DNA from 4 places in the Streptomyces sp. NPDC059142 genome. Region 3 is predicted to be linked to each of the others. Evidence: riboswitches for the same ligand, from Rfam matches in the RefSeq annotation. Region 3 holds a riboswitch; each other region holds the start of a gene.

What was found. Region 3 has a riboswitch for cobalamin ahead of ACFXPK_RS04315 (hypothetical protein). Riboswitches for the same ligand answer to the same signal wherever they lie in the genome.
Region 1: another riboswitch for cobalamin. It lies ahead of ACFXPK_RS17070 (cobalamin biosynthesis protein); the one in region 3 lies ahead of ACFXPK_RS04315 (hypothetical protein).
Region 2: another riboswitch for cobalamin. It lies ahead of ACFXPK_RS18730 (ribonucleoside-diphosphate reductase subunit alpha); the one in region 3 lies ahead of ACFXPK_RS04315 (hypothetical protein).
Region 4: another riboswitch for cobalamin. It lies ahead of metE (5-methyltetrahydropteroyltriglutamate--homocysteine S-methyltransferase); the one in region 3 lies ahead of ACFXPK_RS04315 (hypothetical protein).

What each region holds. Positions count from the first base shown of each region.
Region 1 covers NZ_JBHZDA010000041.1:15,622-22,543, reverse strand. Annotated here, with positions in the region: gene ACFXPK_RS17095 (hypothetical protein) at 1-619, opposite strand, end outside; gene ACFXPK_RS17090 (alpha/beta hydrolase) at 997-2,124, opposite strand; gene ACFXPK_RS17085 (class II aldolase/adducin family protein) at 2,264-2,995, opposite strand; gene ACFXPK_RS17080 (anion permease) at 3,136-4,407, shown strand; gene ACFXPK_RS17075 (hypothetical protein) at 4,420-4,683, shown strand; cobalamin riboswitch at 4,804-4,923, shown strand; gene ACFXPK_RS17070 (cobalamin biosynthesis protein) at 4,960-5,967, shown strand; gene ACFXPK_RS17065 (cobyric acid synthase) at 5,964-6,922, shown strand, end outside.
Region 2 covers NZ_JBHZDA010000048.1:1,645-8,566, forward strand. Annotated here, with positions in the region: gene ACFXPK_RS18715 (GntR family transcriptional regulator) at 13-777, shown strand; gene ACFXPK_RS18720 (carbon starvation CstA family protein) at 958-3,180, shown strand; gene ACFXPK_RS18725 (YbdD/YjiX family protein) at 3,255-3,455, shown strand; cobalamin riboswitch at 3,915-4,057, shown strand; gene ACFXPK_RS18730 (ribonucleoside-diphosphate reductase subunit alpha) at 4,203-6,647, shown strand; gene ACFXPK_RS18735 (ribonucleotide-diphosphate reductase subunit beta) at 6,638-6,922, shown strand, end outside.
Region 3 covers NZ_JBHZDA010000006.1:25,678-32,599, reverse strand. Annotated here, with positions in the region: partial or broken gene mmsB (3-hydroxyisobutyrate dehydrogenase) at 1-527, shown strand, start outside; gene ACFXPK_RS04330 (enoyl-CoA hydratase) at 524-1,318, shown strand; gene folP (dihydropteroate synthase) at 1,716-2,567, opposite strand; gene metF (methylenetetrahydrofolate reductase [NAD(P)H]) at 2,560-3,471, opposite strand; partial or broken gene ACFXPK_RS04315 (hypothetical protein) at 3,799-4,263, opposite strand; cobalamin riboswitch at 4,428-4,631, opposite strand; gene ACFXPK_RS04310 (hypothetical protein) at 5,054-5,299, opposite strand; gene ACFXPK_RS04305 (DUF1622 domain-containing protein) at 5,296-5,721, opposite strand; gene ACFXPK_RS04300 (tautomerase family protein) at 5,796-6,203, opposite strand; gene ACFXPK_RS04295 (hypothetical protein) at 6,230-6,766, opposite strand.
Region 4 covers NZ_JBHZDA010000077.1:3,580-10,501, reverse strand. Annotated here, with positions in the region: gene ACFXPK_RS24260 (ArsR/SmtB family transcription factor) at 1-149, shown strand, start outside; gene ACFXPK_RS24255 (ATP-binding protein) at 146-580, shown strand; gene ACFXPK_RS24250 (pyridoxamine 5'-phosphate oxidase family protein) at 599-997, opposite strand; gene ACFXPK_RS24245 (EF-hand domain-containing protein) at 1,234-1,770, shown strand; gene ACFXPK_RS24240 (SAM-dependent methyltransferase) at 1,767-2,669, shown strand; gene ACFXPK_RS24235 (hypothetical protein) at 2,783-3,433, opposite strand; cobalamin riboswitch at 3,610-3,808, shown strand; gene metE (5-methyltetrahydropteroyltriglutamate--homocysteine S-methyltransferase) at 3,970-6,288, shown strand; gene ACFXPK_RS24225 (response regulator) at 6,352-6,922, opposite strand, start outside.

The DNA of each region.
Region 1 (6,922 bases), on a different contig from region 3:
CCAGCAGCGGGGGCAGCAGGGCCTCGTCGACCGGGTCGGGGGCCGGTGGCTCGGTGGTGGTGGGGGCCGGGGCGGGCTGCGGGCCGTAGGGGACCTCGCAGCGCCCCTCGTGCAGCTCCGCGACGCGCTGCTGGAGCAGGTCGAGCAGGGTCGGTACGAGCACCGGCCCGGCCGAGAGCTGGAGGAGGGAGAGCACCTGGGGGACGGCCTCGATGACCTCGGCGACCGTCGCGGGCGCGATGTCGGCGGGGCCGGGGTGGACGAGCGACCAGGCGTCGAAGAGGGCGACCCAGCCGCGCTGGACGGCGCTGTCGTCGCGGTCCCACGCCTGGAGCCGCCAGCCGGGGCGCACGGTGCCGTCGTGGAGTTCGACGAGACCGGCCAGCCGGGCCCGGTCCCAGGCGGCGCTGACCTGCTCCGAGGTCAACTCCAGCGCTGTCGCGGCCCGTTCGCGCGCCGCCTCGGTGAGCGGACCCGCTCCGGGGTCCCGGTCGACGGCGGCCCAGCGGGCCACCCGTACCGCGTCGGCCAGTACGGCCCTCGCCTGCCGGGCCAGCTCTGCCTGGGGCGGGGTGCCCTGCGGCGGCCGGGGGGCCGGCCGGCTGCGCCCCTCGGTCACAGCCCGTCGGGCCGTGGTCAACGGCCGCCCGCGGACGAGTCGGAGTGTGGAGTTGCGCGCCAATTGCTCATCAGGCTTTCGGGACGTCACGGGGGCAGTCTTCCCGGTGACTGCCCGAAAGCCCAAACGGAACCCCTTTCGGCGGTACCGGAACGACGGAAGTGGCCCCTCGTGCGCAGCGGTCCCACCGGTGCACGGGAGGCGCCGTACGACTGTTCGGGGAGGTGGGGAGGGTGGCGGTTCGGGGCGCGACGGCGGGTGGCGCGGTGCGCGCGGGGGCGCGAAGGCGGCGCAAGGATTCCAAGCGGAGGCGCGCCGGGTCGGGCCGGGACGCCGTCGCGGGGCCGGTGCCGCAGGAGCCCGGTGCGGCCCCGGTGCTACATGAGCGGGGTGAGGAAGCGGCGGAGTGTTTCCTCGTACCCGTCGGGGTCCGCGTTCCACATGGCCGCGTGCGGGGCGTGCGGGACGGTGTGGAGGGCGATCAGCTCCGGCCGGTGGGCGGCGAGTTCGCGCGAGGGGTTCCAGGACGCCAGCCGGTCGTCGGGGCCGTGGAAGATCAGCGTCGGCACCCGCAGATTACGCGGGTCGGCGGCTTCCAGCAGCCGGTCGCCGTGCAGCCCCGTCCGCCCCTGGGCGGCCCGTACCGCGAGCGGCAGCAGGGGGCCGGGGATCCGGCGGGCGGTGGCCAGCGCCCGCAGGGTGGCCTCCCAGTCCAGCACCGGCGAGTCGAGCACGAGCCCGGCGATGCGCTCGCTGAGGGCGGAGTTCGCGGCGGCGTGCAGCGCCATCGAGGCGCCGGTGGACCAGCCGTGCAGGACCACGCGCTCGGCGCCGAGGCGGACGGCGTGGCGGATCGCCGCGTCGAGGTCGCGCCACTCGGAGTCGCCGAGGTGCCCCAGGCCGTCCGGGGAGCGGGGCGCGCCGGGGTCGCCCCGGTAGGAGATGTCGAGGACGGGCAGGCGCTGGGCCGCGAGGAACTCCATGACGTTCAGGGGGTGCTCGCGGGTGGTGCCGAGGCCGTGCACGGTGATCACCCAGGTGTCGCGCGGCCCCGGCACGAACCACGCGGGGAGGGAGCCGAGTTCGCCCGGGATCCACATGTTCTGGTGGGCGAGGCCCAGGGCGGTCCCGGGGTCGCCGCTGTGCACCTGCGGGGTGAGCCGGACGCGCCGCCCCGGCACGAGGGCGCCGCGGGTGACCCGTTCGAGGCGGCGCACCACGGTGTCGGCCGGGTGCGGGACACCGTCCAGGACCGGTCCCACGACGGCGTGCACGCCCGTCCCCTCGATCCCGTACGTTCCGGGGCGCAGGGAGGCGAGCGAGCGGGTCAGGGTGACCTGGCCGGCGGCCGTGGCGTGCACGGTGATCCTGGGGTCGCTGGGCAGGGGCCGCCCCGGCGGTGCCTTGAGCGCGGCATCGCTGGCGTACCGGCCGGCGGCGACCGCAGCCGCGCCGACCCCGAGCACTGTGGTGACGGCCGCTGCCGTCGCTGTAGCCGGGCGCACGCTCCCAGTGTCACCACCCGCGCCGGACCCGGCCAGCGGGCGGGGGCCGTCGGGGGCGCGGGACGGGCCCCGCCGCGCCGCGGCCTCGTCCCCGCCGCCGGATCCGATGCCGTCGGGGGCCCCGGCGCCGTCCGGCGGGTCAGCCCCGCTGGCCGTAGCCGCGCAGCTTCTCCCCCACCTCCCGGACCTGCTCCTCCGTGAGCAGCGAGGGCCGGTGTCCCGGGACCGCGCTCGCCGTGAGCCACAGGTGGCACATCCATTCGAGCTGAGCGGTGCGGTCGTACGCCTGGGCGAGGGTGTCGCCGTACGCCACCGTGCCGTGGTTGCGCAGCAGGCAGGCCGTGCGGTCCACCAGGGCCTCGCACATCCCGCGGGCCAGCTCCGCCGAGCCGTACAGCGCGTACGGGGCGACGCGGACCGGGCCGCCGAGGGCCGCCGCCATGTAGTGGATCAAGGGGAGTTCGGGGACGAGGGTGGAGACCGCGGTGGCGTGCACGGCGTGGGTGTGGACCACGGCCGTCGCGGACGTGTCGCGGTATACGGCCAGGTGGAGCGGGAGTTCGCTGGTGGGGGCGAGGGTGCCGAGGACCTGCCGTCCCGCGAGGTCGACCGCGATCGCGTCGCCGGGTGCGAGCCGGTCGTACGGCACTCCGCTCGGGGTGACGAGGACCAGGTCGCCGACCCGGACCGAGACATTGCCCGAGGTGCCGACGACCAGCCCCTCCGAGGCCGTTCTGCGGGCGGTGGCGACCAGCTCCGCCCAGGCCCGTTCCAGATCGTCCCGTCCGGTCGCCGGTTCGCCCGCTCCGGTCGCCGATTCGCTTGGTACGCCGGTCAGTTCGCCGTGTTCGCCGGTCCGCTCATCCGTCATACGCCGATCCTGCCAGGCGCCGCCGGGATCTCCACGGAGTGGGTCACTCCGTAGACCCACCCAGTTCATCTTCCGTTCACCCTGACTCCTTACGTTCACCGAGGCCACCGACGTCGAACGATTGCCTGGGTCCTGGGTCAATGGAACACATCACGCTGCTGCTCGCGATCGTGATCGTGACAGCTCTCGTGTTCGATTTCACGAACGGTTTCCACGACACCGCCAACGCGATGGCGACGACCATCTCGACCGGCGCTCTGAAGCCCAAGGTCGCGGTGGGCATGTCCGCGGTCCTGAATCTCGTCGGCGCGTTCCTGTCCGTGGAGGTCGCCAAGACGATCTCCGGCGGGCTCATCAACGAACAGGGCATCAGAACAGAAGTGATCTTCGCGGCGCTCGTCGGCGCCATCCTGTGGAACCTCTTCACCTGGCTGCTCGGACTCCCGTCCAGCTCCTCCCACGCGCTCTTCGGCGGCCTGATCGGCGCCACCCTGATGTCCGTCGGCGCCTCCGGCGTCAACGGCGGGGTCGTGGTCACCAAGGTCCTGATCCCCGCGCTCGCCGCTCCCGTGGTCGCCGGACTCGCCGCCCTGCTGGCGACGAAGCTGACGTACCGGATCGGTCGCGGTACGGACGACAAGGCCACCGCCAAGGGGTACCGGGCCGGGCAGATCGCCTCCGCCGGGCTCGTCTCCCTCGCCCACGGCACCAACGACGCGCAGAAGACGATGGGCGTCATCACGCTCGCCCTGGTCACCGGCGGCGTCCTGGCCCCCGGCTCCAACCCGCCCCTGTGGGTGATCGTCTCCGCGGGCGTCGCGATCGCCCTCGGCACGTACCTCGGCGGCTGGCGCATCATCCGCACCATGGGCACCGGCCTCACCGACCTCCAGCCGCAGCAGGGCTTCGCCGCCCAGACCAGCGCCGCGACGGTCATCCTGGCCTCCTCGCACCTGGGCTTCTCGCTCTCCACCACGCAGTCCTGCTCCGGCGCCGTGATGGGCGCGGGACTCGGCCGCAAGGGCGGAGTGGTGCGCTGGTCCACCGCGACCCGGATGTTCGTCGCCTGGGGGCTGACGCTGCCGGCCGCGGGACTGGTCGCCGCCGGCGCCGAGTTCCTGACCGGCCAGGGCACCTGGGGCATCACCGTCGTCGCGATCCTGCTGGTCGCCGGCTCCGCCGGGATCTGGCTCGCCTCGCGCCGCCGCCCGGTCGACCACACCAACGTCACCGACGAGCCCGCCACCACCGGCTCCGCCGCCGAGCCGGCCGGGGTGGTCACCACCGCCATGGCGGCCGTCACCCCGCCTCCCCCGGCGGGCGCCCCCGGCCAGGACCTCTCGGCCACCATCCCGGCCCCCGCGGCCACCGCCCCGGACCAGGCCGAACCGGCCCGCCCCGCCACGGTGTAAGGAAACGACCCCATGGACATCGACTGGGCAGCACTCGCCTCCGTCTTCGGCGTCAGCCTCGTGGCGACCGTCGCCCTCGTGGGCCTGTTCACCCTGGGCATCGTGGGCCTCGCCAAGCGCGGCTCCACGGCCGCGCCGGGACCGGCCTCCACCTCGGCCGCCGCCTCCACCCCCGCCACCGGCCCCGCGCCGCTCGCGGCCCGTGCCGGCGCCTACCTGTGCTTCGCGCTCTGCGCCGGGGCCGTCGCGTACGGGATCAGCCTCATCGTGGCCTGAGCCCACGAGCACCACGCCCCAGGAGCCCCGCATCGGCCGACCGGCCCGATGTGGGGCTCCGCACACTGTCCCGTCGCAGGTCAAGGATGAGTTGACGGGTGTTGCGGAGCGTGGTGGACTTCCGGGGCCATTGACGACGGCAGCAGAGGAAGCCGGTGCGAATCCGGCGCGGTCCCGCCACTGTCACTGTGAGCATGCCTCCAGGAGCCAGGAACTCTCGCCGTCGTACTCCGAACGTCGAACCGGGGCGCGGACCCTGAGTGAGGACACTTCGCCATGCCTGGCTGCGGTTGTGCCGCGCGGGGCGGCTCAGCCGCCCCTGCCGCCGAGCGGGTCTTCGCGTACGGCGCCGCCCTCGGCCTGCTGGGCGACCGGCTCTTCGGCGATCCGCGCCGGGGCCATCCGGTGGCCGCCTTCGGACGGGCCGCCGGGGCCGTCGAGCGCGCGCTGTGGCGCGACCACCGCGGCTGGGGCGCGCTGCACACCGTGCTCTGCGCCGGAGGCGCCGCCGGGGCCGCGGCACTGGCCGCCACCGCGGTACGCCGCAGCCCCGCCGCCTCCGTGGCGCTGACCGCCACCGCCACCTGGGCCGTCGTCGGGGGCGCCTCGCTGGGCCGTGAGGCGCGGACCGTGGGCGCCGCGCTGGCCGCCGGGGACCTCGAAGCCGCCCGGCGGCGCCTGCCGCATCTGTGCGGGCGCGACCCGTACGCCCTGGACGAGGCGCAGATCGCCCGCGCCGTCGTGGAGTCCGTCGCCGAGAACACCTCCGACGCCGTCGTGGGCGCCCTGGTGTGGGGCGCGGTCGCCGGGGTGCCGGGGCTCGCCGGGTTCCGGGCCGTGAACACGCTGGACGCGATGGTGGGTCACAAGAGCGAGCGGCACCGCCGGTTCGGCTGGGCCTCGGCCCGGCTCGACGACGTCGCGGGATGGCCGGGGGCCCGGCTCACCGCCGCGCTGGCCGTCGCCGCCGGGCCCGACAGACGCGGCGCGCTGCGGGCCGTACGGCAGGACGCGCACCGCCATCCGAGCCCCAACGCGGGCCCGGTGGAGGCGTCGTTCGCCGGGGCGCTGGGGGTACGGCTCGGCGGGACGCTCGCGTACGGCGGGCGCGTGGAGCACCGCCCCGTCCTGAACGCCGCGGGACGCCCGGTCGGGGTCCAGGACATCGAGCGCGCCGTGCGGCTGGCCCGCCGGGTCAACGTGCTCGCTCTCGCGGTCTGTGTCACGGGCCGTCTCGGGTACGGCGCGGTGCGCGCGGCCCTCACCACCAGGAGGCGCGGATGAGCCGGAACAGCGGGGGCACGGGGCTCGGCGGAGGGCTGCTGATCGCGGGCACGACCTCCGACGCGGGCAAGAGCGTCGTCACGGCGGGGATCTGCCGCTGGCTGGCGCGCCGGGGGGTGAAGGTCGCGCCGTTCAAGGGCCAGAACATGTCGCTGAACTCGTTCGTGACCCGCGAGGGCGCGGAGATCGGGCGCGCCCAGGCCATGCAGGCGCAGGCCGCGCGCGTGGAGCCGACCGCGCTGATGAACCCCGTCCTGCTGAAGCCGGGCAGCGACCGCAGCAGCCAGGTGGTGCTGATGGGCAAGCCGGTCGGCGAGCTGAGCGCCCGCGGATTCTTCGGAGCGCCCGGCGGGCCGGCCCCCGGGAGGACGCTGCACGGCGGCGGCCGGGAGGCGCTGCTCGAACCCGTACTGGCCTGCCTGGCGGAGCTGCGGTCCACGTACGACGCCGTGATCTGCGAGGGCGCCGGCAGCCCCGCCGAGATCAATCTGCGCCGTACCGACATCGTGAACATGGGGATCGCACGGGCCGCGCGGCTGCCGGTGGTCGTGGTCGGGGACATCGACCGGGGCGGGGTCTTCGCCTCCTTCTTCGGGACGACCGCGCTGCTCGGCCCGGAGGACCAGGCGCTGGTGGCCGGGTATCTCGTCAACAAGTTCCGGGGCGATGTCTCGCTGCTGGAGCCGGGGCTCGACATGCTGCGCGGGCTGACCGGGCGGGCGACGCTCGGGGTGCTGCCCTTCCGGCACGGTCTGGGCATCGACGAGGAGGACGGGCTGCGGATCTCGCTGCGCGGTGGCGCCCGCGAGTCGGTGGTGGCTCCCCCGTACGGCGCGGACGTGCTGCGGGTCGCGGTCTGCGCCGTACCGCTGATGTCGAACTTCACCGATGTGGACGCGCTGGCGGCCGAACCCGGGGTCCTGGTGCGGTTCGTGGACCGGCCCGAGGAGCTGGT
Region 2 (6,922 bases), on a different contig from region 3:
GGAAGGCAGGCCATGGCCACGGACGGGGTCGGTACGGAGACCGAGGGCGGACCCGCCACCCGTACGGCGCGCGTGCCCAAGTACTACCGCTTGAAGCGGCACTTGCTCGACATGACGGAGACGCTGCCGCCCGGAACGCCCGTACCGCCGGAGCGCACCCTGGCCGCCGAGTTCGACACCTCGCGGACGACCGTGCGCCAGGCCCTCCAGGAACTCGTCGTCGAGGGCCGGCTCGAACGCATCCAGGGCAAGGGCACCTTCGTCGCCAAGCCCAAGGTCTCCCAGGCCCTCCAGCTCACCTCGTACACCGAGGACATGCGCGCCCAGGGGCTCGAACCGACCTCGCAGCTCCTCGACATCGGCTACGTCACCGCCGACGACACCCTCGCCGGGCTCCTCGACATCACCGCGGGCGGGCGCGTGCTGCGGATCGAGCGGCTGCGGCTGGCGAGCGGTGAGCCGATGGCCATCGAGACCACGCACCTCTCGGCGAAGCGCTTTCCCGCGCTGCGCCGCTCTCTCGTCAAGTACACGTCCCTCTATACGGCGTTGGCGGAGGTGTACGACGTGCATCTCGCCGAGGCCGAGGAGACCATCGAGACCTCGCTGGCCAACCCGCGCGAGGCCGGGCTGCTCGGTACGGACGTGGGGCTGCCGATGCTGATGCTCTCGCGCCACTCGCTGGACGCGGCCGGTGAACCGGTGGAGTGGGTACGGTCCGTCTACCGCGGCGACCGCTACAAGTTCGTGGCACGCCTCCAGCGCCCGCGCCCCTGACGTCCGGCACGGGAATTCCCCTCAGGCATACATAAACCCACCGCCCGCGGGCAGTTAACGTACCGGGATATGGGCTGGTGGTGGCGTGTCCCGGGATGGTCCCCTAGATTTCCTGCGCATTACGCGTGACGCATGACGCATCAGGCGGTACGCAGGTGACCAGTGAGGGGACGACTCGCCATGCCAGAGCCCGCGCCGAACGACACCCCGTCGACGGACACCCGGCCGAAGGCCCCAGGGGGCCTCAGCCCGAGATCCATCGCCGTCTGGACCCTGGTCGCGCTGGTGGGCGCGGCGGGCTGGGGGGTGCTCGCCCTCTCCCGGGGCGAGGAGGTCTCGGCGGCGTGGATGCTGGCCGCCGCCCTCGGCTCGTACGCGATCGCCTACCGCTTCTACTCGCGCTTCATCGCCAACCGCGTCCTCAAGGTCGACAAGACCCGGGCCACCCCGGCGGAACGGCTGGACAACGGGGTCGACTTCCACCCCACCGACCGGCGCGTGCTGTTCGGCCACCACTTCGCGGCCATCGCGGGCGCGGGGCCCCTGGTCGGTCCCGTGCTCGCCGCGCAGATGGGGTATCTGCCCGGCACGATCTGGATCGTCGCGGGCGTGATCTTCGCCGGCGCCGTCCAGGACATGGTGACGCTGTTCTTCTCCACCCGCCGCGACGGCCGTTCCCTCGGCCAGATCGCCCGGGACGAGATCGGCCCCTTCGGCGGCGCCGCCGCGCTCATCGCCGTCTTCATGATCATGATCATTCTGCTGGCCGTGCTGGCGCTGGTCATCGTCAACGCCCTGGCGCACTCGCCGTGGGGCGTCTTCTCCATCGCCATGACCATCCCGATCGCCCTCTTCATGGGCGTGTACCTGCGGATCCTGCGCCCCGGCCGGGTCACCGAGGTCTCGCTCATCGGGGTGGCGCTGCTGCTGCTCGCCATCGTGGCGGGCGGCTGGGTCGCGGAGTCCTCGCTCGCCGACACCTTCACGCTGGAGGCCGGGACGCTGGTCATCTGGATGATCGCGTACGGCTTCCTCGCCTCCGTGCTCCCGGTGTGGATGCTGCTGGCACCGCGCGACTACCTGTCGACGTTCATGAAGGTCGGCACGATCGTGCTGCTGGCGCTGGGCGTGGCGATCGCGCTGCCGACGATGAAGATGGACGCGGTCACCGAGTTCGCGAGCCGCGGTGACGGACCGGTCTTCGCCGGGTCCATGTTCCCGTTCGTCTTCATCACCATCGCGTGCGGCGCGCTCTCGGGCTTCCACTCCCTGATCTCCTCGGGCACGACGCCGAAGATGGTCCAGAAGGAGACCCAGATCCGGATGATCGGTTACGGCGCGATGCTGACCGAGTCGTTCGTCGCGATCATGGCGCTGATCGCCGCCTGCATCATCGACCCGGGTCTGTACTTCGCGGTCAACTCCCCCGCCGGGGTCATCGGCGGTACGGTCGAGTCCGCCTCGCAGGCGGTCGCGAACCTGGGCTTCACCATCTCGCCCGACCAGCTCGCCCAGGCGGCGAAGGACGTCGAGGAGACGAGTCTGCTCTCGCGGACCGGCGGGGCGCCGACCTTCGCCCTCGGCATGGCGGAGATCTTCTCGTCGGTCGTCGGCGGCACCGCCATGAAGGCGTTCTGGTACCACTTCGCGATCATGTTCGAGGCGCTGTTCATCCTCACCACGGTGGACGCGGGGACGCGTGTCGGCCGCTTCATGCTCCAGGACATGCTCGGCAACGTGTACAAGCCGATGCGCCAGGTGAGCTGGAAGCCCGGCGTCTGGTTCGCCAGCGCGGTCGTGGTCGGCGGCTGGGGCTACTTCCTCTGGGTCGGTGTCCACGACCCGCTGGGCGGCATCAACCAGCTCTTCCCGCTCTTCGGCATCGCCAACCAGCTCCTGGCGGCCGTGGCGCTCGCCGTCTGCACCACGCTGCTGGTCAAGTCCGGCCGTCTGAAGTGGGCCTGGGTGACGGCCGTGCCGCTCGCCTGGGACGCCGCCGTCACCCTCACCGCGAGCTGGCAGAAGATCTTCTCCGGCGACCCGAGGGTGGGCTTCTTCACCCAGCGCGACGTGTACCAGTCGGCCATCGACCGGGGCGAGGTGCTGGCCCCCGCCAAGACCATGGACGACATGCACACCGTCGTCACCAACTCCACGGTGGACGGGGTCCTCTCGGCCATCTTCGCGGTCCTCATCCTGGTGGTCATCGCGGACGCGGGACGGGTCTGCTTCAAGGCGATCCGCGACCCGGAGAGCGCCCGGCTGACGGAGGTCCCGTACACCGAGTCCAGGATCGTCGCCCCCGCCGGCATGATCCCGACCAAGGAGGAGAAGGCCGAGCTGGCCGCCGCCGAGGCCACCAGGGAGCGGGAGACCGTCCCGGCGGGAACGGGCCCGGCGTGACCGGGCTACGGAACGGCCCCCGAACCCCGACCGGAAGCGGGGCCGGAAGTCGCCCGCGCGACACGGCGGAGCGGCTGCGGCACGTGGCGCGGCGGATCCGCTGGTACGTGCGGGAGTTCACCGGCGAGTCGGCGTACGAGCGCTACGTGGCCCACGCGCGGGCCCACGCGGGCGCGGGCGGCCCGGCGGGGGAGATCATGACCCGCCGCGCGTTCGAACGCAGCCGCACGGACGCCCGCGAGGCCGATCCGCGCGAGGGGTTCCGCTGCTGCTGAGCCCTCACCGGGCAGGCTGCCCGCACCGGGCAGCCTGGCCGCACTGCGCGGACCTCGGGCCGCCGGACCTCTCCCACGGGTCCGGCGGCCCGTTCGTCGTCAGCTCAGCGCACCCAGTCCTTGAGCTGCCCGGTCTCCAGCGTGATCCCGACCGGTTCGGAGCCACAGCTCCGGGCGGGACCGCATACGGATACGTGTCAGCCACTGCACGATGCGTCCGTGGTCCCCGTCCGGCACGACCCTGCTCCTGATCTTCCCGTCGATGAGTCCAGCCGGATACTCGTGATGGTGCGGGCCGTTATCGCGGTGGCCTCGTCGAACTCTTCGGGATGGATCTGGGATTCGTAGTCGATGACCGTCATGGGGATACCTCCGCCTTGTCCTCATGACGATAGCGGAGGGGTCCGACAATCACGGGGCGAAGCGACCCACGACACAACATCTGGGGGGTGACGCAGCGCGCGCCCCCCAGATGTATGCTCGACCTCGCTGTCGACGCAGGGGAATCCGGTGTGAATCCGGAACTGTCCCGCAACGGTGTACTGTGGCGCGCTTTGTCGTGCCCGCCAGTCCGAACACCTGCCGGCAGTGCGTCCGGCTCGACCGATCCGGGCGCCCAGACGTCCGGGCCTCGCGGTTGGGCCGGTGGACGCGGCGCGGTGTGCCTCCCCTCAAGGGCAGGGGTGCGTCCGCGTGCGCGGACCCGTGCCTCCTCGTGGCCCAGAGCCGAGCGAGGGAGAGCACCACGTGACCATCGCGCCAGCGGATCCGGTTTCAGTTGTCTCGGCGGCGGTTGCGGAGGCGGGGGCCGGGAACGGAGCGGCGACCGCAGCCGGGCAGTCCGACGCCCCCGGCACCGCGCTGCTGCGGACCCTGACCGAGCTGACCGCCGATCTGCCCGACGCCGACCCGGGCAGGATCGCCGCCGCCGCGCTGCGCGGCCGCAACGCCCGCTCGGACGAGGCCGAGCTGCGCGAGCTGGCCACGGAGGCGGCGGCCGGACAGATCTCCGACGATCCGGCCTACTCCCGTCTCGCCGCCCGGCTGCTCACCCGTACGATCGCCGACGAGGCGGCCTCCCAGGGCGCCGTGTCGTTCTCCGCGTCCGTCGCCGTCGGCCACCGCGAGGGCCTGATCGCGGACCGTACGGCCGCCTTCGTCACCCGCCACGCCGAGCGCCTCGACGCGCTGATCGATCCGGCGGCGGACGACCGCTTCGGCTACTTCGGGCTGCGGACGCTCTACAGCCGCTATCTGCTCCGGCACCCGCTCACCCGCCAGGTGATCGAGACGCCCCAGCACTTCATGCTGCGCGTCGCCGCCGGGCTCGCCGAGGACGAGAGCGCGCACGCGCTCGACGAGGTCGCCGCGCTCTACCGGCTGATGAGCCGGCTGGACTACCTCCCCTCCTCCCCCACCCTCTTCAACTCCGGCACCCGTCACCCGCAGATGTCGTCCTGCTACCTGCTGGACTCGCCGCTGGACGAGCTGGACTCGATCTACGACCGCTACCACCAGGTCGCGCGGCTCTCGAAGCACGCGGGCGGCATCGGCCTGTCGTACTCCCGTATCCGCTCGCGCGGTTCACTGATCCGGGGGACGAACGGCCACTCCAACGGCATCGTCCCGTTCCTGCGGACCCTCGACTCCTCCGTCGCCGCCGTCAACCAGGGCGGCCGGCGCAAGGGCGCCGCCTGTGTCTACCTGGAGACCTGGCACGCGGATCTGGAGGAGTTCCTCGAACTGCGTGACAACACGGGCGAGGAGGCGCGCCGTACCCACAATCTCAATCTGGCGCACTGGATCCCCGACGAGTTCATGCGCCGGGTCGAGGCGGACGGCGAATGGTCGCTGTTCTCGCCCGTGGACGTACCGGACCTGGTCGACCTGTGGGGCGACGCGTTCGACGCCGCGTACCGCAAGGCGGAGGCCGACGGTCTCGCCCGCAGGACGATCAAGGCGCGTGAGCTGTACGGCCGGATGATGCGCACCCTCGCGCAGACCGGCAACGGCTGGATGACCTTCAAGGACGCGTCGAACCGTACGGCGAACCAGACGGCCGAGCCCGGCCACACCGTCCACTCCTCCAACCTCTGCACGGAGATCCTGGAGGTCACGGACGACGGCGAGACGGCCGTCTGCAACCTCGGCTCGGTCAACCTGGGCTCGTTCGTGGACGCGGCCACCGGCGAGATCGACTGGGAGCGGCTGGACGAGACCGTCCGTACCGCCGTCACCTTCCTCGACCGGGTCGTCGACATCAACTTCTACCCGACCGAGCAGGCGGGCCGCTCCAACGCCAAGTGGCGCCCGGTGGGCCTGGGCGCAATGGGGCTCCAGGACGTCTTCTTCAAGAAGCGGCTGCCCTTCGACTCCCCCGAGGCCGCCGCGCTCTCCACCCGGATCGCCGAGCGGATCATGCTCGCCGCCTACGAGGCGTCCTGCGACCTCGCCGAGCGCAGCGGCCCGCTGCCCGCCTGGTCGAAGACGCGCGCCGCGCGCGGGGTGCTCCACCCCGACCACTACGACGTGGAGCTGCACTGGCCCGAGCGCTGGGCTGCGCTGCGCGCCCGGGTCGCCAGGACCGGTATGCGCAACTCCCTTCTCCTGGCCATCGCCCCGACGGCGACCATCGCGTCGATCGCGGGCGTGTACGAGTGCATCGAGCCGCAGGTCTCGAACCTCTTCAAGCGCGAGACGCTCTCCGGGGAGTTCCTCCAGGTCAACTCCTACCTGGTGGAGGAGTTGAAGCGGCTCGGCGTCTGGGACGCGCAGACGCGCGAGGCGCTGCGCGAGTCCAGCGGCTCGGTGGCGGGCTTCACCTGGATCCCGGCCGAGGTGCGCGAGCTGTTCCGTACGGCGTGGGAGATCCCGCAGCGCGGACTGATCGACATGGCGGCGGCGCGTACGCCGTTCCTGGACCAGAGCCAGTCGCTGAACCTCTTCCTGGAGACGCCGACCATCGGGAAGCTCAGCTCGATGTACGCGTACGCCTGGAAGAAGGGGCTGAAGACCACGTACTACCTGCGCTCGCGCCCGGCGACCCGGATCGCGCGCGCGGCCGGCGGGCCCTCGGCGCCGAGCCCCGCGTCCGCTCCCGCCGCCACCCCCATCCCCGTACAGACGACGCCGGCCGACGAGGCGATCGCCTGCTCCCTGGAGAACCCCGAGTCCTGCGAGGCATGCCAGTAATGACCACCGAGAAGAACCTCCTGGACCCGGGCTTCGAGCTGACGCTGCGCCCCATGCGCTACCCGGACTTCTACGAGCGCTACCGCGACGCGATCAAGAACACCTGGACGGTGGAGGAGGTCGACCTCCACTCCGACGTCGCCGACCTCGCCAAGCTGTCCCCCGGCGAGCAGCACATGATCGGCCGGCTGGTCGCGTTCTTCGCGACGGGCGACTCGATCGTCTCCAACAATCTGGTGCTGACGCTCTACAAGCACATCAACTCCCCGGAGGCG
Region 3 (6,922 bases):
TCGGGGCCGAGGCCGCCACCCTGACCTTCATGGCCGGTGGGGGCGAGGCCGAGTTCGCCGAGGCGCGACCCCTGCTGGAGGCCATGGGCAAGAAGGCCGTGCACTGCGGCGGGCCCGGGGCGGGACAGGCCGCGAAGATCTGCAACAACATGATCCTCGGCGTCTCCATGATCGCCGTCAGTGAAGCGTTCGTCCTCGGCGAAAGCCTCGGTCTGTCCCACCAGGCGCTGTACGAGGTGGCCTCGACGGCGTCCGGGCAGTGCTGGGCGCTCAGCGTCAACTGCCCCGTCCCCGGGCCGGTGCCGACGAGCCCCGCCAACCGTGAGTACCGGCCCGGGTTCGCCGCCTCCCTGATGGCCAAGGACCTCGGCCTTGCGGCGAACGCGGTCCGCGAGGGGAGTGTGCACGCGGAACTCGGCCTGCGAGCGGCAGAGTTGTACGCCGCCTACGCCGAACGGGCCGGTGACACGGAGGACTTCTCCGGCATCGTACGCACCATCAGGGACCGGAGCGGAGAAACCACATGAGCACCGAGCACGCGAGCACCACGTACCGGACCATCCTGGTCGAGCGCAGGGGCCGCACCGCCCTGCTCACCCTCAACAGGCCGAAGGCGCTCAACGCGCTCAACCTCCAGGTGATGAACGAGGTCGTCGCCGCGACCGAGGCTCTTGACCGGGACCCCGAGTGCGGTTGCATCGTGATCACCGGCTCGGCGAAGGCGTTCGCGGCCGGCGCCGACATCAAGGAGATGCAGCCACAGGGGTACATGGACATGTATCTCGCCGACTGGTTCGCGGCCTGGGACCGGCTCGGACAGCTACGGACCCCGACCGTCGCCGCCGTCTCCGGATACGCACTCGGCGGCGGCTGCGAGTTGGCCATGCTCTGCGACATCCTGCTCGCCGCCGACACCGCCGTCTTCGGCCAGCCCGAGATCAAACTCGGAGTGATCCCCGGCATCGGCGGCTCCCAGCGGCTGACCCGGGCGGTGGGCAAGGCCAAGGCGATGGATCTGTGCCTGACCGGGCGCACCATGGACGCCGCCGAGGCGGAGCGGTCCGGGCTGGTCTCGCGGATCGTCCCGGCCGACGAACTGGTCGAGGAGGCGCTGGCGGTCGCCGGGACGGTGGCGGATATGTCGCTTCCGATCGCGATGATGGCGAAGGAGGCGGTCGGGCGGGCCTTCGAGACCACGCTCGCCGAAGGCGTCCGATTCGAACGCCGCCTGTTCCACGCGGTGTTCGCCACCGCAGACCAGAAGGAGGGCATGGCAGCCTTCACCGACAAGCGGGCACCCACCTTCCGTCACCGCTGAACCACGCGGAACGCGCGTGGCTCCGGAACCGTTCCGGGGCCACGCACGGGACCCCGGAGATGGGGTATCTGCGCACCGTACGAGGCCCTGCGCCGTCACACCACCGTGCGCTCCACCGGGTACGGCACGTAAGTACGCCGGTCGGGAACGACCAGGCCGGCGGCTGACCACGACGACGCTCTCCTCGGCGTCGCCGCCCGCCGTGGTTTCTCCACCTCACGCACGGTGGCAGGGCTCGTACCCTGCCACCGTGCGGAAGTACCCGCGTCGCGGGTCAGTCATGCCGGTGTCCCAGCCGCCGAGGACCGGAACGGCCGGACACGGGATCAACAGCCGACAACGGGATCAACAGCCGCCACCGTCCGCCGAATTGCTGCCGTGGAATCCTCCGGCCGCGTCACCGGCCGCTCTCCTTGACGGCTTCCAGAGCTCCGAAGACCGTGAGGGCGTCGCGGAGCGCCGCGACATCGTGCGTGCGTATGAAGTCCGCGCCGCTACGCGCGGCGTACAGTTCCGCCGCCAGTGTGGCCGGACCGATTCCGGGAAGGCCGCTCCCGGTCAGCGCCCGCAGGAACGACTTGCGGGAAGGGGAGACGAGTACGGGTACGTCGAAGCGGGCCTTGAGCTGTTCGAGACCCGCAAGCGTCCTCAGCGACGGTTCAGGCGTGCTGCCCAGGAAGTGTCCCAGACCGGGGTCGATGACCAGCCTGTCGTGTGCGATGCCGGCCTTCTCCAAGGCGGCCAGACGCTCGTCGAAGAACTCCTCCATCGCTCTGGACACTTCGGCGGGATCGGTTCGCACTCTTGTGGCGGGGCCGAGGCGCTGTACGGAGTGCATGACGACGAGTCGGCACCCGGTGTCGGCGAGCTCCCCGTACTGAGCGGGATCGGCGAAGCCCTGGATGTCGTTGAGATAGGTGGCGCCCCGCGCAGCGGCGAACCGCTGTGTAGCGGACTGGTACGAGTCGACCGATACCGGGATGTCTTCGGTGACCAGCTGATCGATGACGTCGACCAGCCGCCTCATCTCCTCGTCCGCGGGCACCTGCTGGGCTCCCGGATGGCTCGCGGCAGGCCCGAGCTCGATGACGTCGGCCCCTTCCTCGCGCAAGCGGTGCGCGTGAGCCACCGCCGCCCGCGTGCTCAGGAACCTGTTCCCGTCCGAGAACGAATCCGTGGTGATGTTGACGATGCCGACCAGCGAGGGACGGCGGATTCCCACCGGCGAGGTATTCACGTGCTTATCCATGGAGGTCAAGGTTCTGGTAGATCTCCGTTGTCACCGTCGAGAAGTTCATGGTCATGAAGTGCAGTCCGGGAGCCCCTTCGGCGAGCAGTCGGCCGCACATCGCGATGGCGTGGTCGATTCCGAGTGCCCTGACCGCTCTGGGGTCGTTCTGGACCGCGAGCATGGACTCGGCGAGCCGGGCGGGGATGGCGGCGGTGGAGAGGGCGGGAATGCGTTGCAGTGAGCGGATGGTGGTGACCGGCATGATCTCCGGGATGATCGGTGTCTCGCATCCGGCCGCTGCCACCCGGTCACGGAACCGCAGATAGTCATCGACGTCGAAGAACATCTGGGTGATCGCGTAATCGGCTCCGGCCCGGCACTTGTCGATGAAGTGGCTGATGTCGCTGTCCCGGTCGGGGGAGCGGGGATGCATCTCGGGGAAGGCGGCGACGCCGACGCAGAAGTTTCCGGATTCCTTGATCAGGCCGACGAGTTCACTCGCGTACTGAATACCCCGCGGATGTCGTGTCCAGGGACCGAGCGGATCACCGGGCGGGTCTCCGCGCAGGGCAAGGATGTTCCGCACACCTTGGTCGGCGTAATGCCCGAGGATGTTCCGCAGTTCGGCGACGCTGTGGTCCACCGCGGTGAGGTGGGCGACCGGTGTGAGCGTGGTCTCCTGGGCGATCCGCCCCGTGACGTTCACGGTCCGGCCTCGTGTCGAACCACCGGCGCCGTACGTCACCGAGACGAAGGTGGGTGCCAACGCCTCCAGTTTACGGATCGCGGTCCACAATCCGGCTTCGGCCGCCGTGCTGCGCGGTGGCATGAATTCGAATGAGTAGGAGCGACCTCCTCGTGCAAGGAGGTCGCGAATGGACACTGCGCTGTCTCCCCTGGTGCTGGGGATACCGAGAGCCATGGGCTGCTGCTTTCTCTCAAGCCGGGAGCCGGACGTCGAGGCGGGTACACCCACCCCCGGCCGACCGGTACTGCGGTCAGGACGCGGTGAGTTCTTTCCGGACGGTGCGGGCGGCGGCGGCGGCCAGGTTCTCCGTGGAGGCCGTCGCCCGGGGCCGGGCGGACACCTTCAGGCCGCGGTCGGGAACGCACCGCAGACGGCCGCGGGGGTTGATTCCAGTCCGGTCCGCGGAATGTCTACGGCCTCCTCCGTGCTCAGGAGGCGCGGGGAGCGGATGTCGTGCAGGCCCGGACCGGCTTCGCACGGGGAGTCGTGCGCTACCCGTTCGGGGGTGACCCGCTCCTCGTATCCGGGGGTGTCGATCCGGCCGGCTCGCAGATGGGCGTGGGCCATGCGCAGATCGGTGAGGACCTCCGTGTGCACAGGCGCCAGCCGGTCCAGCAGCGTCAGTGGCTCGAAGTCGGCGGGCACACCGGGGGCGGGCTCGGAGAACGCGAGGTACGTGACGGGGCCGGCCAGGACGGAGCGGGCGCTCGGACCGAGGGCGAGGGCTTCCCCGAGCTCGGCGAACTGCTTGGTCGAGTCAGCGGTGACGACCGTGTGGGGCTCCAGTTCGGGCACCAGGAAGTGGTGATGGGCGTCGAACCGCTTGGTGAGCGCGATGTCGGCGTCGGCGGTGACAAAGCCCTTGCGGTGTTCCGCGACGGCCCGGTTCACTTCCCGGTTCGGTCCCCGGCGAGGGCAACCGTACGCAGTGGCCCGTGCTGCCGCGGCTGCGGACTTCGTTGTCACGGAAATCTCCTTCGCGAGATATCTCCCTTGAATCCCGGGACAGGACGCGAGCGCGAAGGAGTGACGAACCGGACGGACCCGACGCCGCACGGCGCAGCGTGATCATCCGTCTGATAGGTACGCCGACCCGCCCACGAGGCCACCGGGATATCCGTGCACGCATGGTTCGCGCACGGGCAACGGGCAGGTCTTCGGACTCGCGAGCACGCCTTCCCGCGGAAGACACCTACTGGCCGTCGCTTCCCAGGCCCGGTACGGCGGACCCAGTGCGTATGACGGCGGTCGTTCCCACTCACCGCTGCGGGGCAGTCCCGGAGTTCCACCGGGTTCCCTCTTACGACGCGTCTGCCTGGCGGGCAGGGCGAACCAGCTGCACCCGCCAGGCTAGAGCGTGGACGACCCCTTGGCCGAACGTGTTCACACTCCGGAACGTGATACGGAACACAGAATCCCGTCCGGTTCACAGGTCATCCCGTATCCACCGGACAGCTTCTCGGCCAAGCACTCCATCCGGCCGGGCAGGAATCTCTGCCCCCAGTTTCCGAGGCTCCCGCTCCTCCCGCACCCTGAGCTGCTCGGGAGCGAACGGCGGCCCTGCCGAGGTGCGCACCGCAGTGGCTCACCGGCCCGGGGAGACGTGGAACCCCCGCTGCACGCCTGCCGCCCCGTGGTGGCCGGCACCGGTGACCCGCGCTGAACGGTCCGTGCGCCTACCCGATCCAGGAGCTCAACGGGTAGTAGGCCGACCTGGGGTCTCCGCCGCGCGAGGCGAAGCGTGTCTGCCGAGCGGTTACCGCTTCGCTTCTGTGCGGAGGCTGGAGTTGACCATCAGCCGGACGCCGATGGTGGCTGCGGCGGTCGCCAGGACCGTCCAGGACGGCTGACCGGCGAGGCGGATCAGGCCGGCCGCTACGAGAAAGTCCGTGAGCACCGCTACGGCGGGCTGTGTCCGGCGCATCCGGGCAGCGGTGCACACGGCGCTGACCAGCCCGAAGGCCGTAACGACGACGGCGGCCTGGGCCAGCAGCACGGTCATGGGGCGGTCTCTGTGACGGTGGTGTCGTTTTTGGAGGTGAACCGCTCGATCTCACGGCGCTCGTGTTCGATCTCGCGGCCCAGGATGTAGTTCAGCACGGTTCTGATGGCCGCGATCGCTGCCAGCTGGCCGATCTCGGTGAACGAGGGCGCGATGGCCGTGCGGAGGATGTCGCCGGCGAGCTGGAACTCAAGTCCCAGGGCCAGGAAACGGCCGAGCGCCAGCCGGATCCGGTTGAAGCCGAAGGCAGCGGCCTCGGGCTTTCCCCGGTTGCGCGACCGGTGGATTCCGTACCGGAGGAACTGCACGAACGCCCAGACCGCGCCCACGAAGATGATCAGCGCGCCGGCGAACTCGACAAGACGTACGGCCAGGTCGACGGCTTCACGCAGGGTGGATTCCGGCAGCAGATCCGCGTACACAGCAGCATTGTCGGCCTGGGAGGGCGCCGTTGCCCGCGCGCCACCCCGGTAGCGCGGCGGTGATCCTGGATGGGTCAGTGTCCGGGGACGGCGAGGTCGCCCTCGACGTACTGGGCGCGGCCGTCGGCGAAGGACCAGTCCTCGGGACCGTTCTCGAAGGAGCTGACGAACAGGTCCTTGCCGTCGACGCCGGCTGCGGCGAGCCGCTGGGCGAGCGTGCGGTACAGGCGCTGTTTGTCCCGGGTGGTGCTGCCGTGCTGGGTGAAGATATGGACGATGACGGCGCCGGAGGTGGTGCGCTCGAAGCCGAGCCCGGCGTCCAGGGCGATGATCTCGGTGGGGTCGTGCTGGGTGATGATCTGGAAGCGGTCCCGCTCGGGGATCTTCAGGACGTCGATGAGGGGCTGCTGGACGGCGTCGGCGATGGCCCGGGTGTTCTCGGTGCTACGGCCGCGGATCATGCCGATCCGTACGAGGGGCATGGCGAATTCCTTCGGATGATGGGTGGTCAGGGCTTGAGGGGGAGCCAGGTGTCGTGGTCGGCGATGCGCAGGACGCTGGTGAGGCCGGCGTCGTCGGAGGCATGCTCGACGGGGCCGCGGCCTTCGGCGAAGTGGGCCCAGCCGGAGGAGCGGGCGGGGATGTTGACGGGACGCCGAGGATCACGGCCGCGGCGGCGCGGACGCTGTCGAGGCTGACCGGGCGTTCGCGGGACGCGGGCGGCGCCGGCGTGCAGGACGGTCGCGTCGATGCACGGGGTACGGAGGGAGGCGGTGCCGCCGCTGAGGTGGACGGTGGGCGGCCCGTCTCCGGCGAGGGTGAAGCCGACGACCTGGCAGTCGACCTCGCCGTCCGGGTCGCGTTCGTGCTCCTCGGGGCCATGGACGGCGGGCACGGCGGTGACGGACGGTTCGCTGCCGTCGGGGCGGGTGAGAGTGCGGGTGTCGCCGGCGGCCAGGCCCTTGACAGGGGCGCGCCGCGCCGGGTCAGCGGCTGGCGAGCTCTGAGAAGATCTCCACCAGTTCGGGCCGGTCGAGCGGGACATGGGGTGCGGCCACGTCCTGGAGCGCGGTCCTCACCACGGCCCGTCTTCGCCACCAGCAGCAGGACCGAGGCCGACACGACGGGTGGGACGGCCGGCTCACGCAGATCCAGGTGCGCCCCCGGTTGACCAGCAACCCGCGTCGTACGCCGCGCGCGG
Region 4 (6,922 bases), on a different contig from region 3:
GCCGCGAAGGCACCACCGTCGTCTACGAGTTGGCGGGAGGCGACGTCGCGGACCTGCTGCGGGCCGCCCGGCGGATCCTCACCGAGCTGCTGGCCGGTCAGCACCAACTCCTGGAGGAACTGCGGGAATCCGAGGTCTCCGCGCGGTGAGGCCCCGTATCGCCCCGCTGCCCCACCGCCATGTGCTGACGCTGCCCACCCGGCCCGCCGCCGTACGGACGGCGCGCGAGACCACCCAGCGGTTACTGGCCGAGTGGGGCATCAGCCCGCACCACCCCGCCGTCGATCCGGCGCTGCTGATCCTCAGCGAACTGGTCACGAACAGCGTCCGGCACGCGGCGTCCGCCTCACCCAGCCTGACCGTCAGTTACGCGGCGGGCCACGACACCCTCGTCTTCGCGGTCCACGACCGCCACCCCTACCAGCCCTCCCTGCGCGCCACGGCCCGCACCGGCGCGGACGCGGCGGGCACGGGGCTGGCGACCGTCGTCGAACTCACGTCGAGCCTCGCGGGCTCCGCGGTCGTCCGCCAGGACGGCGACGGCGGAGGCAAGAGCATCTGCATCACGCTTCCGCTGTAGAACGTGTCCGGGGCCGCCTCAGACCTTCCCCATGGCCCTGGTCACGGTGATCTCGATCGCCACCCGCTCCGGGTTGACGCGCGGCGGCTTGTAGCGCCGGGTGTAGAGCCGCTCGGCCTCGGCGACCGCCTCGGGGTCGCGGTTGACCACGGCGGTGCCTTCGAGCGTGGCCCAGCGGGCTCCGTCGACCTGGCTGACCGCGACGGGCGCGCCGGGGCCCGCCGCGAGGACGTTCCTGGCCTTCGCCGTACCGCCGCCGGTGATGACCCGGGCGAGCCCGGTCCGCGAGTCGTAGGTCACCCCGACGGGCACCAGATGCGGGGTGCCGTCGGGGCGGCGGGTGGCGAGCAGGCAGACATGCCGCTCCTCCCAGAACGCGAGAAAGGCCGGATCCGCAAGCAGGGCGCGTGATGCCATGGTGGAAAGTCTCTCGCTCTCGTTCTCGGGCACGGTCGATGCTACGTGCGGACGGGCGGGCGAACGGAACGCCCCGCTTTCCAGAACGGCGGCCTTTCATGCGCCGGCCCCCGCATTGCGCTCGTTCGTGTGCACGTGACGGGCTTTCCTCACCACCGCGCCCGCGGCGCCCGGATAGTGAGGGACAAGCGGCCCGCAACCGGAGACCGGAAGGCCGGAGAGCAGAGGAGAGCGCCATGCGTACCGTCGAGGCGACCCACCGTGTCCAGCTCGTCTTCTCACTGTTCGACGCCGACGGGAACGGCTACCTGGAGGCCGCCGACTTCGAGCTGATGGGGAGCCGGGTGGTCGCGGCGGTGCCCACGGCCGCCGACGCCCGAAAACGCGCGCTGCTCGACGCCTTCCAGCGGTACTGGACCACACTCGTCACCGAGTTGGACGCCAACGGCGACGGGCGGGTCAGCCAGGAGGAGTTCACCGCCTGCGTCCTGGCGCCGGAGCGGTTCGCGCCGACGGTCGACGCGTTCGCCGAGGCGTTCGCCGGTCTCGGCTCCCTGGAGGAGGACGGTCTGGTCACCCGTCCCGTCTTCGGCGGCCTGATGCGGGGCGTCGGCTTCCAGCAGCCGAACATCGACGCACTGTTCGACGCCCTGAACCCCACGGACGACGACCGTGTCGCGGTGGACATCTGGGCGGAGGCCATCAGGGACTTCTACCGCCCGGAGAAGGCCGGCATCGCCGGGGACCACCTCACCGCGGGCCTGTTCGGGTGACCACCACCGATACGGCGCCGGAGCTGGATCCGGGGGTGGCGGGCGGCGTGGGCAGGACCGCGCTCATGGTGGCCGCCGCCCGCGCCATCGAGACCCACCGCCCGGACGCCCTGGCGCGGGACGAGTTCGCGGAGCGCTTCGTCCGGGCGGCGCCCGCCTCGGCCGGCTGGCCGGTCCGCCCCGAGCAGGTCCCGAGCGGGGACGCGGACCCGCTCTGGGGCCGCCTCGGCCGGTACTTCGCCCTGCGCACCCGGGTCCTGGACGACCATCTGCTCCGTACGGCGCAGACGGGCGTGCGCCAGGTGGTGCTGCTGGGCGCGGGGCTGGACTCACGGGCGTTCCGGCTCGGCTGGCCGCCCGGCTGTGTGGTCCACGAGCTCGACACCGCCGGGATGCTCGCCTTCAAACAGGCCGTGCTCGACGGGTCGGGGGCCGTCCCCGCGGCCGAGCGCAGACCGCTCGCGGCCGATCTCCGCTTCGACTGGGGCGACGCGCTGGTCGGCGCTGGTTTCGACCCGGGCGCGCCGACCGCCTGGCTCGTCGAGGGGCTGCTGCTCTACCTCCCGGCGGCGGCCGAGCGGAACATCCTCGCGACGGTGGACCGGCTGAGCGCGCCCGGGAGCACACTGGCGTACGAGATCAAGAACCTGGAGGGCGCGGACGTACGCGCCAGTCCGGTCTACACGACGACGAAGGCGCGGATCGACATCGATCTGCCGGCCCTCTTCGACCCGGATCCGCGCCCCGCGTCCGCCGCCGACCTCGCCCGGCGGGGGTGGACGGTCTCGGAGCGCTCGCCGTTCGACTTCACCCGCCTCCACGGGCGCGGCCCGCTCCCCGAGCCGACCGACGCGCTGGCGGCCAACCGCTGGATCTTCGCGGAGGCGCCCACCGGGTGAGGCCGGCGCCGCAGGCCGGCGCCGCAGGCCGTCGCCGCACGCCGTCGCCGCAGGCCGTCGCCGCACGCCGTCGCCGCAGGCCGGCGCCGCAGGTCGGCGAGGGGGCGCGGCGCTCACAGCTCCTTGTCCGGGGGCGGATCCGCGGCGTCCCCCGCGGCGGCGCGGGCTCGCACCCGGGCGGGGTACCAGCGGGTGAAGCGCAGGGCCACGACGATCGCCGCGATCTGGACGATCCACCCGGTCCAGATGTTGTCCGGGTCGTGCTGCACCAGATCGGCGTAGCCGCCCGCGACCGCCGCCACGAGGAACGCCGCACCCCACACGCCGGTGATCAGGTAGTTGGTCCGCAGGAAGACCGGCGAGCCCCAGTGCGCGCGGGGCACCTGCTCCCGCGCGTACGGAAGGGTGAAGGGCGAGCGCAGGGCCATGGAGCCGAAGGCGATGACCACCAGCGCGAGATTGGCGATCTCCCCCGCGTAGGTCTCCAGCCAGCGCAGCGCCCCAGGGGTGGCGAGCGCCCCGACGACGGCGAGCACCCCGAAGAAGGCCACGTCACAGACTTCCAGGAGCTTCCACGAGCCGTGCGGACGCCAGATCCGCCCGGCGAGCACCACGGCCACCGCGCAGGCGAGCGAGAGCCCGACCCCCAGCTCGAAGCGGCCGGGCCCCACCACCACCGCGAAGATGATCCACGGCAGCAGCCCGAGAACCGGACTGTCGAGAAGCCGGGCGGTCTCCCGCCCCGGCCCGCCACCGGTCGTCACACCCGCGCACGCTCCCTCCCGTGTCCGTTCCTCCGGCATCACGGTCGGTTCCAGGATGCTGCGAGACGCCCCACCCCGCGACACGACCCCGTGATCTCCGTGATCCATGTCACGTTCCGGAATGTGAACACATTCGGCCAGAGGGTTGTCCACGCTCTAGCCTGGCGGGTGCAGCTGGTTCGCCCTGCCCGCCAGGCAGACGCGTCGTAAGAGGGAACCCGGTGGGAATCCGGGACTGCCCCGCAGCGGTGAGCGGGAACGACCGCCGTCATACGCACTGGATCCGGACGGATCCGGGAAGCGACGGCCAGTAGGAGTCTGCCTCGGCAGACGTGCCCGCGAGTCCGAAGACCTGCCCGTTGCCCGTACGCGACCGATCGCGTGCGGATATCCCGGTGACCTCGTGGGCGGGTCGGCGTGCATACCGGACGGACGAGCGCGCCCGAGGCGCCGCGTCGACCGTCGGGTCCGTCACCCTTTCGCGCCCGCGTCCCGTCCCCGGGATGTTCAGGAGTCATCTCGCGAAGGAGATTTCCGTGACGACAGAGTCCGCAGCCGCGGCAGCACGGGCCACCGTGTACGGCTACCCCCGCCAGGGCCCGAACCGGGAACTGAAGAAGGCCGTCGAGGGGTACTGGAAGGGCCGTGTCACCGCCGACGCCCTCCGGCAGACGGCGGCCGGTCTGCGCCGGGACAACTGGCGGCAGATGGTGGACGCCGGTGTCGACGAGGTGCCCACCGGCGACTTCTCCTACTACGACCACGTCCTGGACACCAGCGTCATGGTCGGCGCCGTACCCGAGCGGCACCGTGCGGCCGTCGCGGCCGACGCGCTCGGCGGCTACTTCGCGATGGCGCGCGGCACCGAGGACGTGGCGCCGCTGGAGATGACCAAGTGGTTCGACACCAACTACCACTACCTCGTCCCCGAACTCGGCCCCGACACCGTCTTCACCGCCGACTCCACCCGGCAGGTCGCCGAGCTGACGGAGGCGCTGGCGCTCGGGCACACCGCCCGCCCGGTCCTGGTCGGCCCCGTCACCTATCTCCTGCTCTCCAAGCCCGCCCCCGGTGCGCCCGCCGACTTCGAGCCGCTGACGCTGCTGGACCGGCTGCTGCCGGTGTACGCGGAGGTCCTCGCCGATCTGCGCGCGGCCGGCGCCGGGTGGGTGCAGCTCGACGAGCCCGCGCTGGTCCAGGACCGTACGCGCGCCGAGCTGGACGCCGCAGCCCGCGCCTACCGCGTCCTCGGCGGCCTCATCGACCGGCCGAAGGCGCTGGTGGCCTCGTACTTCGACCGGCTCGGCGACGCGCTGCCCGTCCTCGCGAAGGCGCCCGTCGAGGGGCTGGCGCTGGACTTCACCGACGCCGCCGCGGCCAACCTGGACGATCTCGCCGCCGCCGGCGGGCTCCCCGGCAAGCGGCTCGTCGCGGGCGTCGTCAACGGCCGCAACATCTGGATCAACGACTACGAGAAGTCCCTCGCGACCCTCGCCACCCTCCTCGGTCTCGCCGCCCGGGTCGATGTGGCCGCGTCCTGCTCCCTCCTGCACGTCCCGCTCGACACCGCGGCCGAGGCGGACATCGACCCGCAGGTGCTGCGCTGGCTCGCCTTCGCCCGGCAGAAGACCGCCGAGATCGTCACCCTCGCGAAGGGGCTGGCCCACGGCACCGGCGCCATCACCGCCGAACTGGCGGCCAACCGGGCCGACCTCGCCTCCCGTACGGACTCCGCCCTCACCCACGACCCGGCCGTACGGGCCAGGACCGCCGCCGTCACCGACGCCGACGGCCGCCGCTCCCAGCCGTACCCCGAGCGGGCCGCGGCCCAGCGTGCCCACCTGGGACTGCCGCTGCTGCCGACGACCACCATCGGCTCGTTCCCGCAGACCGGCGAACTGCGTACGGCCCGCGCCGACCTGCGGGCCGGCCGGATCGGCACCGCCGGGTACGAGGAGCGCATCAGGGCCGAGATCCAGGAGGTCGTCGCCTTCCAGGAGAAGACCGGGATCGACGTGCTGGTCCACGGCGAGCCCGAGCGCAACGACATGGTGCAGTACTTCGCCGAGCAGCTCACCGGCTACCTCGCCACGCAGCACGGCTGGGTGCAGTCCTACGGCACCCGTTACGTCCGCCCGCCGGTGCTGGCCGGGGACATCTCCCGCCCCGCGCCCATGACGGTGCGCTGGACGACGTACGCCCAGTCCCTCACCGCACGCCCGGTCAAGGGCATGCTCACCGGCCCCGTCACCATGCTCGCCTGGTCCTTCGTCCGCGACGACCAGCCGCTCGGCGACACCGCCCGCCAGGTCGCCCTCGCCCTGCGCGACGAGGTGAACGACCTGGAGGCCGCCGGGACCTCGGTCGTGCAGGTCGACGAACCCGCCCTGCGCGAGACCCTGCCCCTGCGCGCCGCCGACCGCGCCGCGTACCTGGAGTGGGCGACCGAGTCCTTCCGCCTCACCACCGGCGGCGTACGCCCGGACACCCAGATCCACACGCACATGTGCTACGCCGAGTTCGGCGACATCGTCCAGGCCATCGACGACCTCGACGCCGATGTCATCAGCCTGGAGGCCGCCCGCTCCCACATGCAGGTCGCCCGCGAACTCGCCGCCCACGGCTACCCGCGCGAGGCCGGTCCCGGCGTGTACGACATCCACTCCCCGCGCGTACCGAGCGCGCGGGAGGCCGCCGACCTGCTGCGGACCGGCCTCAAGGCCATCCCGGCCGAGCGGCTGTGGGTCAACCCGGACTGCGGCCTGAAGACCCGCGGCTGGCCCGAGACCCGTGCCTCCCTGGAGAACCTGGTCACCGCCGCCCGTACCGTCCGGGGTGAACTGCCCACGTCCTGACGGGGAGACGCGCGGGGCCGGGGCGCCGTGTCAGGCGCCCCGGCCCCGTTCTCCGTCGGCCGCTCACCGCCGCCCGTCGACCAGACCGGACTCCCAGGCCCAGGCGGCGATCTCCACCCGGTTGCGGGCGGGCAGTTTGCTCTGCACATTGCCCAGATGGGTCTTCACCGTGCCCAGGGAGATGGAGAGTTCGGCGGCGATCTCCGCGTTGGTCAGCCCCCTGGCCACCAGCCGCACCAGCCCCTTCTCCCGTTCCGAGAGCGCGCTGTCCGGCTCCCGGGGCGCGGGCCCCGCGCCGGTGAGGTGGCGCAGCAGCCGTACGGTGACAGCCGGGCTCACCAGCGCCTCGCCGGAGGCCGCCGCCCTGATGGCCTCGACCAGCAGGGCGGGCCCGGAGTCCTTGATCAGGAAGCCGGAGGCGCCTTCGGTCAGGGCGCGCCGGACGTACTCGTCGTCGTCGAACGTCGTGACCACGACGACCTTCGGCGGGTCCACGGTGCCGGGGCGGGTCAGCCTGCGCAGCGCCTCCAGCCCGTCCATACGGGGCATGCGGATGTCCATCAGCACCACGTCGGGGCGGTGGCGCCCGGCGAGTTCCAGCGCGTGCACCCCGTCCACGGCCTCCCCGACGACG